Microbispora hainanensis: one gene and its partner. The protein of the gene in region 2 binds, or shares a complex with, the protein of the main gene of each other region. Links are inferred from orthologs where the notes say so. Each region holds a gene or a part of one and is shown on either strand. Other genes may lie near its edges.

Region 1 (4,672 bases), 6.5 Mb from region 2 along the record:
ATCGGGCCCGAACGGCAGGCCCGGACATCGAGCCCGGACATCGAGCCCGGACATCGAGCGTGAGCACCGAGCCCAGACAGGCGAACCCGGACGAGCGGGTCCGGCAGCCCTTGTCAGGCGAGGGTGATGCTGTCGCCGCTCACCGTGATCTTCCGCTCGGCGAGCGGCCTGGCCGCCGGGCCGTTCGTCACGGAGCCGTCCTTGGCGCTGAACCTGCTGCCGTGGCACGGGCAGACGATCTCGTTGTTCGAGACGCTGGCGACCGGGCAGCCCTGATGGGTGCAGGTCGCGCTGAACGCCTTGAACTCGCCGGCCGCAGGCTGCGTGACCACGACGTCCTGGTCCTTGAAGACCTTGCCGCCCCCCTCGGGGATGTCGGAGGTCTTCGCGAGCTCGCCCCCGCCCTGCGCCGCCTGGTCCTGGCCGTCCTGCGCACCGCCCTGGTCCGCCGACGCCGTCGTGTCACCGGAGGCGCCGCACGCGCTCAGCGCCACGGCCAGCCCGGCGCCTCCGGCACCGAAGATCACGGCCCGGCGTGTCGTATCCGTCATGCTCATCCTTCCCTGATGCGGCGGCCCGGGACGCACACGGCCCCGGGTCCTTCCCCTGTGCGACGCGTCACCCTGTGTGTCCTCAGGTACGGCCATCACCCCGTGGCCGGTTCAGAGTGACGCGGTCGAAAGGAGAAGAGTAGGGAGAAATAATGAGACGAATACTCATACGCCCAAGATCTTGCGCAGGAACGCGCCGGTGTGGCTCTCCTCGACCCGGGCGACGTCCTCGGGCGTGCCTGCGGCGATGACCCTGCCACCGCCCGACCCGCCCTCGGGTCCCATGTCGATGATCCAGTCGGCGGTCTTGATGACGTCGAGGTTGTGCTCGATGACGATCACGGTGTTGCCGGCGTCCACGAGGCGGTTGAGCACGCCGAGCAGCCGCCTGATGTCCTCGAAGTGCAGGCCGGTGGTGGGCTCGTCCAGCACGTAGACCGTGCGGCCGGTCGAGCGCCGCTGCAGCTCGGAGGCGAGCTTCACCCGCTGCGCCTCGCCGCCGGACAGCGTGGTCGCGGGCTGGCCCAGCCGTACGTAACCGAGACCGACGTCGTTGAGCGTCTGCAGGTGACGGCGGATGGCGGGGATCGCCTCGAAGAACTCCAGCGCCTCCTCGATCGGCATGTCGAGGACCTCGGAGATCGTCTTGCCCTTGTAGTGGACCTCAAGCGTCTCCCGGTTGTACCGGGCCCCGTGACAGACCTCACAGGGGACGTAGACGTCCGGCAGGAAGTTCATCTCGATCTTGATGGTGCCGTCGCCGGCGCACGCCTCGCAGCGCCCGCCCTTGACGTTGAAGCTGAACCGGCCCTGCAGATAACCACGGACCTTCGCCTCGGTCGTGGCCGCGAACAGCTTGCGCACGTGGTCGAACACTCCGGTGTACGTCGCCGGGTTGGACCTCGGCGTACGGCCGATCGGCGACTGGTCGACGTGGACGACCTTGTCGACCAGGTCGGTGCCGACGACCCGGGAGTGCCGTCCGGGCACGGTCTTCGCGCCGTTCAGCTCCTTGGCCAGCGCGGCGTACAGGATGTCGTTGACCAGCGTGGACTTGCCGGACCCCGAGACGCCGGTGACCGCGGTGAAGACGCCGAGCGGGAACTCGACGTCCACGCCCTTCAGATTGTGCTCACGGGCGCCCTTCACGACGAGCTGCCGCTTCTTGTCCCGCGGACGCCGGATCTCCGGCACGGTGATCGCCTTGCGGCCCGACAGGTAGGCGCCGGTCAGCGACTCCTCGCTGGCGAGCAGGTCCTGCACGGTGCCGGACACGACGACCTGGCCGCCGTGCTCGCCCGCGCCGGGGCCGATGTCGACAACCCAGTCGGCGGCGGCGATCGTGTCCTCGTCGTGCTCGACCACGATCAGCGTGTTGCCCATGTCGCGCAGCCGGATCAGCGTCTCCAGCAGGCGCTGGTTGTCCCGCTGGTGCAGGCCGATGGACGGCTCGTCGAGCACGTACAGCACGCCGACCAGGCCGGAGCCGATCTGGGTGGCCAGCCGGATCCGCTGCGCCTCGCCGCCCGCCAGCGTGCCGGCGGCCCGGTCGAGCGTGAGGTAGTCGAGGCCGACGTCGAGCAGGAAGCCCAGCCGTGCGTTGATCTCCTTGACCACCCGCTCGGCGATCTGCATGTCCCGCTCCGACAGCCGCAGGCCGGACAGGAACTTCGAGCAGTCGGCGATCGACATGCCCGAGACCTCGGCGATCGAGGCGTCCCCCACGGTCACGGCCAGCGAGACCGGCTTGAGGCGGCGGCCCTTGCACGCCGGGCAGGGCACCTCGCGCATGAAGCCCTCGAACCGCTCCCGGCTGGCGTCGCTCTCCGACTCGGCGTGCCGGCGCTGGACCCAGGGGATCACGCCCTCGAAATCGGTGTAGTAGGACCGCTGCCTGCCATAACGGTTGCTGTAGCGGATGTGGACCTGCTCGTCGTGGCCGTGCAGGATCGCCTTCTGCGCCTTCTTCGACAGCCGCTCCCACGGGGTGTCGAGGTCGAAGCCGAGCGCGTTGCCCAGCGCCTCCAGCAGCCGCACGAAGTAGTCGCTCGTGTGGCCGTTCGCCCACGGGCTGATCGCGCCGTCGCCGAGCGTGCGCTCGGGATCGGGCACGAGGAGGTCGGGATCGACCTCCATGCGCGTGCCGAGGCCGGTGCACTCGGGGCAGGCGCCGAAGGGCGAGTTGAACGAGAACGACCGGGGCTCCAGCTCCTCGAACGACAGGTCGTCGTACGGGCAGTAGAGGTGCTCGGAGTAGAAGCGCTCACGGTTGGGGTCGTCGTCGGGAAGGTCGACGAAGTCGAGCGTGATCGTGCCGCCGGACAGCTGCAGCGCGGTCTCCACCGAGTCGGTGAGCCTGCGCCGCGCGCTCTCCTTGACCGACAGCCGGTCGACGATCACTTCGATGTCGTGCTTCTCGTACTTCTTGAGGGTGGGCGGCTCCTCCAGGCGCACGATCGTGCCGTCCACGCGGGCACGGGCGTAGCCCTTGCTCTGCAGCTCGCGGAACAGCTCGGCGTACTCGCCCTTGCGGCCGCGGATGATCGGGGCGAGGACCTGGAAGCGGGTGCCCTCCTCCAGTTCGAGCACACGGTCGACGATCTGCTGCGGCGTCTGCCGGGCGATCGGGCGCCCGCACTGCGGGCAGTGGGGCTTGCCGATGCGCGCCCAGAGCAGCCGCAGGTAGTCGTAGACCTCGGTGATCGTGCCGACGGTCGAGCGAGGGTTGCGGCTGGTGGACTTCTGGTCGATGGAGACGGCCGGGGAAAGGCCCTCGATGAAGTCCACGTCGGGCTTGTCCATCTGACCCAGGAACTGCCGGGCGTACGCGGACAGGGACTCCACGTACCGGCGCTGTCCCTCGGCGAAGATCGTGTCGAAGGCCAGGCTGGACTTGCCGGAGCCCGAAAGCCCCGTGAAGACGATCAGAGCGTCTCGCGGGAGGTCGAGCGAGACGTCCTTGAGGTTGTGTTCGCGTGCGCCACGCACGATCAGGCGGTCAGCCACGGTGGTCCCGATAGGTCGATGAGGTGAATGGAGGTGCACGGGCAGGCTATCCAGAGCCACCGACAATTTCGGGGGGCATCGTCCGGCGGCCGGAGGGGGCGGCCCCGCGTGCTTCCGTGGGACACGCTCCGCGAACCAGGGTATGAGCTTCGTCAAACCCGCGCCCGGCATCCGCGCGAAACCCCTGCTCATACAACCGCCCGCCGCGCCGTCCTCTTCCCCTGCGGTCATGGGCACGGCGGACCGGGACTCCAGGGTCCATGATTCTTCTCATGTCCGTCATCCACGAGATCGAGCGGGAGCTGGCCGAGGCGACCGAGCGCCTGCTGGCGACCGCCGCCCGCCTCACCGACGAGGATCTCCGTGCGCCGTCCCTGCTGCCCGGCTGGACGAGGGGACACGTGCTCACCCACGTCGCCCGCAACGCCGACGGCTGCGTCAACCTGCTGACCTGGGCGCGGACGGGGGTGCGCACCCCCCAGTACGCCTCGCTGCGGGCCCGCGAGGCCGGCATCGCGGCAGGCGCCGGCCGCCCGGCCGCCGAGCAGCTCGCCGACCTGCGCGACAGCGCGGAGCGGTTCGCCACGGCGGTCGCGCGGATGCCCGCCGAGGCGTGGACCACGCCGGTCTCGGGGATGTTCCCGCCCGACCACCCCGCCTGGTACGTCCCGATCCGCCGGCTCAGGGAGATCGAGGTGCACCACGCCGACCTCGGGGCAGGCTACGGATGGGCCGACTGGCCCGAGACGTTCGTGAGACGAGAGCTGTACGACACGATGCTCTGGCTCGGCGACGAGAGCCCGGTGAGCGAAGTGGTCGCCCTCGCCCCGGGCACCGGTGAGGTGTTGAGGACGTGGACCGGCCTCGGCGACGGCCCGGCCGTGGAGGGCACCCCGCGCGAGCTGCTCGCCTGGCTCGCGGGCAGGACCGACGGCACGGGCCTGCGACTCGCCCCGCCGCGGCGCCCCACCCGGCCCGATGACGCCGATGCGCGCCTTCCGCTCGACGCAGCCGATGCACGCCTCCGGCACGACACCTCCAACGCGCGCCTCCGGCACGACGCCTCGAACGCGCGCCTCCGGCACGACCCCGCGGGGAAACCGCCGTCCCCGCCT
Region 2 (5,368 bases):
GCGCATTTGCCGTTCCCCATCATGTCCCCGCCGAGGAGCGAACGGAGTGAGACGCATGGATATGCGAGGGGCGCGGCCATGTCTGGAGTGAGGAGCGCGCGGAGCGAGCGACGAGCGAGCACGCACTGAAGGAAGTGCCCATTGCGCGCCTCCGGCACGACCGCGGACTGTAGGCGCCTGAGCGGCCGAGCGGAGCGAGGCCATAAGACAGGGCGTAGCCTTGATAGCCGCGGCCCGGTTGGGAGCGTCTCGCGGATCTCCTCTGTCAGGGGGATCGGCCGGACGAACGGGGTCGCGTCCGCACGCCGGCTGTCTTTGTCACGGGGCTTTTGAAGGCATCGATGTCTCTTTCCGGACTGCTCGACCTCGTATCCGCCGAACCCAAACTGGCCGCCGCGCTCGACGCCGCCGGTCAGACCGCCGAGCCGGGCGCCGAACTGGTGGCGCCTCCCGCGCTGCGGCCGTTCGCCGTGGCCGCGTTGTCCCGCGTACGGCCGGTGCTCGCCGTCACGGCGACCGCGCGTGAGGCGGAGGATCTCGCCGCCGCGCTCACGAGCCTGGTCGACGAGAGCTCCGTGGCCGTCTTCCCCGCCTGGGAGACGCTGCCGCACGAGCGCCTGTCGCCGCGCAGCGACACGGTCGGCCAGCGCCTGGCCGTGCTGCGGCGGCTGGCGCACCCGATCGAGGGCGACCCCGCGGCCGGGCCGCTGCGGATCGTGGTGGCCCCGGTCCGCTCGCTGCTCCAGCCCATCGTGGCCGGGCTCGGCGACCTGGCGCCCGTACGGCTGCGCGCGGGCGACGACGCCGACCTGGACGACGTGGTGGCCCGGCTCGTCGAGAACGGCTACCACCGCGTGGACATGGTGGAGAAGCGCGGCGAGGTGGCCGTGCGCGGCGGCCTGCTCGACGTGTTCCCGCCCACCGAGGAGCACCCGCTGCGGCTGGAGTTCTGGGGCGACACGATCGAGGAGATCCGCTGGTTCAAGGTGGCCGACCAGCGTTCGCTCGAAGTCGCCCAGGACGGGCTGTTCGCCGCGCCCTGCCGTGAGCTGCTGCTCACCGACGACGTACGGCGGCGCGCCCGCGAGCTGGGGGAGGAGCACCCGGCGCTGAAGGACGTGCTCGACCAGCTCGCCGAGGGCGTGCCGGTGGAGGGCATGGAGGCGTTCGCGCCCGTGCTCGCCGGGGAGATGGACCTGCTGCTCGACCACCTGCCGATCAGGTCGGCGGTGTTCGTCTGCGACCCCGAGCGCATCCGCGGCCGGGCGGTCGAGCTGGTCCACACGAGCCAGGAGTTCATGGAGGCGTCGTGGATCGCCGCGGCCGCGGGCGGCGAGGCCCCGATCGACCTGGAGGCTGCCGCCTTCCGCACGCTTGAGGAGGTGCGCGACCACGCCGGCGAGCTGGGCCAGCCGTGGTGGAGCATCGCGCCGTTCGGCGAGGGCGTGGAGCTGGACGCGCAGGACGTCGAGGCCTACCGGGGCGACACCCAGCGGGCGCTCGCCGACATCAAGGGCTGGATGGGCGCGGGCAAGGCCGTCGTGCTGCTGAGCGAGGGCCACGGCCCGGCCGAGCGCATGGTCGAGCTGCTCAAGGGCGTGGACGTGGCGGCGCGGCTGGTGCCGTCCCTCGACGGTCCGCCGCCGAAGGACGTCGTGCAGGTCACGACGGGCCGGATCGACCACGGCTTCGTCACGCCGGACGTCGCCGTCATGACCCATCTCGATCTCGTCGGACAGAAGGCGTCCACCAAGGACATGCGGCGGCTGCCGTCGCGCCGCCGCAACATGGTCGATCCTCTGCAGCTCAAGGTCGGCGACCACGTGGTGCACGAGCAGCACGGCGTGGGCCGCTACATCGAGATGGTGCAGCGCACGATCCAGGGCGCGACCCGCGAATACCTCGTGATCGAGTACGCCAGGGGCGACCGGCTCTATGTGCCGACCGACCAGCTCGACGAGGTCACGCGCTATGTCGGCGGGGAGGCGCCCACGCTCAACCGCATGGGCGGGGCCGACTGGGCCAAGGCCAAGACCCGGGCGAAGAAGGCGGTCAGGGAGATCGCGGGCGAGCTGATCCGGCTCTACTCGGCCCGGATGGCCTCGCCCGGTCACGCGTTCGCGCCCGACAGCCCGTGGCAGCGCGAGATGGAGGACGCCTTCCCGTACGCCGAGACGGGCGACCAGCTCGAAGCGATCGACGAGGTCAAGCGCGACATGGAGCGGCCGGTGCCGATGGACCGCCTGATCTGCGGCGACGTCGGCTACGGCAAGACCGAGATCGCGGTGCGGGCGGCGTTCAAGGCGGTGCAGGACGGCAAGCAGGTCGCCGTCCTCGTGCCGACGACGCTGCTCGTGCAGCAGCACCTGTCGACGTTCGGCGAGCGGTTCGCCAGCTTCCCGGTCACGGTGAAGCCGATCTCCCGCTTCCAGACCGACTCCGAGGTGCGGGAGACCCTCGACGGGCTGCGTACGGGCGGGGTCGACGTGGTGATCGGCACGCACCGGCTGCTGTCGCCCGAAGTGAAGTTCAAGGACCTCGGCCTGATCATCGTGGACGAGGAGCAGCGGTTCGGCGTCGAGCACAAGGAGGCCATGAAGCACCTGCGCACGCAGGTGGACGTGCTGGCCATGTCGGCGACGCCGATCCCGAGGACGCTGGAGATGGGCCTCACCGGCATCCGCGAGATGTCGACCATCCTCACCCCGCCGGAGGAGCGGCACCCGATCCTCACGTTCGTCGGGCCGTACGACGAGAAGCAGATCGCGGCGGCGATCCGGCGCGAGCTGATGCGCGACGGCCAGGTGTTCTTCGTGCACAACCGGGTCCGCACGATCGACAAGGTGGCCGCGCGGCTGCACGAGCTGGTGCCGGAGGCGCGGATCGCGGTCGCCCACGGGCAGATGAACGAGAGCCAGCTCGAAAAGATCATGGTGGACTTCTGGGAGCGCAACTTCGACGTGCTCGTCTCCACCACGATCGTCGAGTCGGGCCTCGACGTGCCCAACGCCAACACGCTCATCGTGGACCGCGCGGACAACTACGGCCTGTCGCAGCTCCACCAGTTGCGCGGCCGGGTCGGCCGGGGCCGCGAGCGCGGCTACGCGTACTTCCTCTATCCGCCCGAGGCGCCGCTGACCGAGACCGCGCACGAGCGGCTCGCCACGATCGCCCAGCACACCGAGATGGGCGCCGGCATGTACGTCGCCATGAAGGACCTGGAGATCCGCGGCGCCGGCAACATCCTCGGGGCCGAGCAGTCGGGCCACATCGCCGGCGTCGGCTTCGACCTGTACGTCCGCATGATGGCCGAGGCCGTCCAGGAGCAGAAGTCCAAGCTCGCGGGCGAGACCAAGGTGGAGGAGCGGCCCGAGGTCAAGGTCGAGCTGCCGATCAACGCCCACGTGCCGCACGACTACGTCACCTCCGAGCGGCTGCGCCTGGAGGCGTACAAGCGGATCGCGGCCATCGGCTCGGAGGACGACATCGCGGCCGTCCGCGACGAGCTCACCGACCGGTACGGCAGGCCGCCCCAGGAGGTGGACAACCTGCTGGAGGTGGCGCGCTTCCGGATCAAGGCCCGCAAGGCGGGGCTGACCGACGTGACGCTGCAGGGCCAGCAGATCAGGTTCGCGCCGGTCGAGCTGAAAGATTCACAGCAGGTGCGGCTGCAGCGGCTCTATCCCCGCTCGATCTGGAAGCAGGCCACGGGCATCCTGCTGGTGCCGGTGCCCAAGACCAAGCCGATCGGCGGTCAGCCACTCCGCGACCTCGACCTGCTGAAATGGTGTGGGGACCTGGTCGAGGCCCTGTTCCTGGAGCCTGTGCGGGTACAGTGACCCGCGAAAATGTCAACAAATGCGTGGCCGGTGTCGTTCGGGAGGATCGTCCGTGAAGTCGTATCGAGTGCGCGTCGCCGTGGCGCTGGCGGCGACCGGGATCGCCGTGACCGCGTGCGGCGGCCCCGTGCAGGCGGGTTCCGCGGCCATCGTGGGCTCGGAGCGCATCACCTCCAGTGACCTGAACGACGAGGTCCGCGAGCTGCGCGCCGACCTGGCCGCGAACAAGATCTCCGAGGACCAGCTCCAGCTGACCTTCTCGCTGCCGCAGACGGTGCTGCTCAACATGACCACGAGCAGGCAGTTCCAGGAGCTCGGCCGGCGCAAGGGCATCACGGTCACCGACCGCGAGGTCGACGACATCGCCATCGCGCAGGGCGGCTGGGACCAGTTCAACAAGGTGCTGCTGGCCAACGGCATCCCGCTCGACGAGGGCCGCGCCTTCATCCGGGCCGTCATCGTCCGCAACAAGCTGGCGCAGCAGTCCGGCGCCGGGCAGGACCAGGCGGCACAGCAGGCGGCCCTCCAGAAGATCATCCAGGAGGCGGACTCGACCGTGCCGGTGAAGTACAGCCCGCGCTACGGCAAGTTCGACCCCCAGCAGGGCTTCGTCGCCGACGACCGCTTCGGTTCGCCGGCCGCGGCTGCGGCCGGTGGCGCCGCCGCGGGCGCGGCCGACGCCGGCCAGGCCGGCTGACCGCACGCCCGAGCTGCCTCGTGCGCCCGGGTGGTGTGGCCACGCCGGTCCCGCGTGCCCGGGTGGTGCGGTGACGCCGGTTTCGCGCGTCCGCGTGGTGTGGCCACGCTGGTCCCGCGTGCCCGGGTGGTGCGGTGACGCCGGTTTCGCGCGTCCGCGTGGTGTGGCCACGCCGGTCTCGTGCGCCCGGGTGGTGCGGCGACGCCGGTCCCGCGTGCCCGGGTGGTGCGGCGACGCCGGGCGGGAGGGCTCGTCGGGCTTCACTAGGCTGAGTCCATGGCGTTGATCGTGGTGACCACCTCGCCCCGGGTCGCTCCCGGCCTGCTCGCGCCCGCGGCGTGGCGCGCCCTCAACCGGGGGCGGGTGCTCACCGGCACCCCGGACCACCCCTATCTGCCCTATCTCGACGAGGCCGGCGTCCAGGTCGAGGTGGTGACCCCCGACCCCGGCGCCATCGCCCGCGAGAGCCGTACGGGGACGGTGGTGTGGCTGGCCGCGCAGGACGGCGACGAGGACTTCATGCGCGCGGTCGGCCACGCCGCGATCTCCCTCGACGAGCCGCCGGAGATCGAGGTCGTCCCCGGCTCCTACGACCTGCCCGGCGCACGGCTGCTCGACCTCGTGCAGGTCATGGACCGGCTGCGCCGCGAGTGCCCGTGGGACCGCAAGCAGACCCACGAGTCGCTCGTGCCCTACCTGGTCGAAGAGGCCTACGAGGTGCTGGAGACCATCCACGAGGGCGACTTCGGCCCGCCGCTGCGCGAGGAGCTCGGCGACCTGCTGCTCCAGGTGATGTTCCACGCCCGGCTCGCCCAGGAGCGGATGGGGCCGG

The links.
Region 1: the proteins of mfd (region 2) and uvrA are in contact, whole or in part, in a crystal structure (PDB 4DFC), measured with the Escherichia coli proteins. The link is inferred for Microbispora hainanensis from one-to-one orthologs.

What each region holds. Positions count from the first base shown.
Region 1 is NZ_CP108086.1:7,599,587-7,604,258, forward strand. The notes cover bases 517-3,859. They hold uvrA (excinuclease ABC subunit UvrA), read right to left. Parts: upstream 3,558-3,859; coding sequence 717-3,557; downstream 517-716. Other genes in these bases: OHB01_RS34685 (Rieske (2Fe-2S) protein), read right to left, coding at 517-551; OHB01_RS34695 (maleylpyruvate isomerase family mycothiol-dependent enzyme), read left to right, coding at 3,830-3,859. In the rest of the region: more of OHB01_RS34685, read right to left, coding at 114-516; more of OHB01_RS34695, read left to right, coding at 3,860-4,672. UniProt on the Escherichia coli protein: The UvrABC repair system catalyzes the recognition and processing of DNA lesions. UvrA is an ATPase and a DNA-binding protein. A damage recognition complex composed of 2 UvrA and 2 UvrB subunits scans DNA for abnormalities.
Region 2 is NZ_CP108086.1:1,146,472-1,151,839, reverse strand. What follows is about bases 1-4,039. They hold mfd (transcription-repair coupling factor), read left to right. Parts: upstream 1-341; coding sequence 342-3,839; downstream 3,840-4,039. Other genes in these bases: OHB01_RS05180 (SurA N-terminal domain-containing protein), read left to right, coding at 3,892-4,039. Also shown: more of OHB01_RS05180, read left to right, coding at 4,040-4,536; OHB01_RS05175 (MazG family protein), read left to right, coding at 4,813-5,368. UniProt on the Escherichia coli protein: Couples transcription and DNA repair by recognizing RNA polymerase (RNAP) stalled at DNA lesions. Mediates ATP-dependent release of RNAP and its truncated transcript from the DNA, and recruitment of nucleotide excision repair machinery to the damaged site.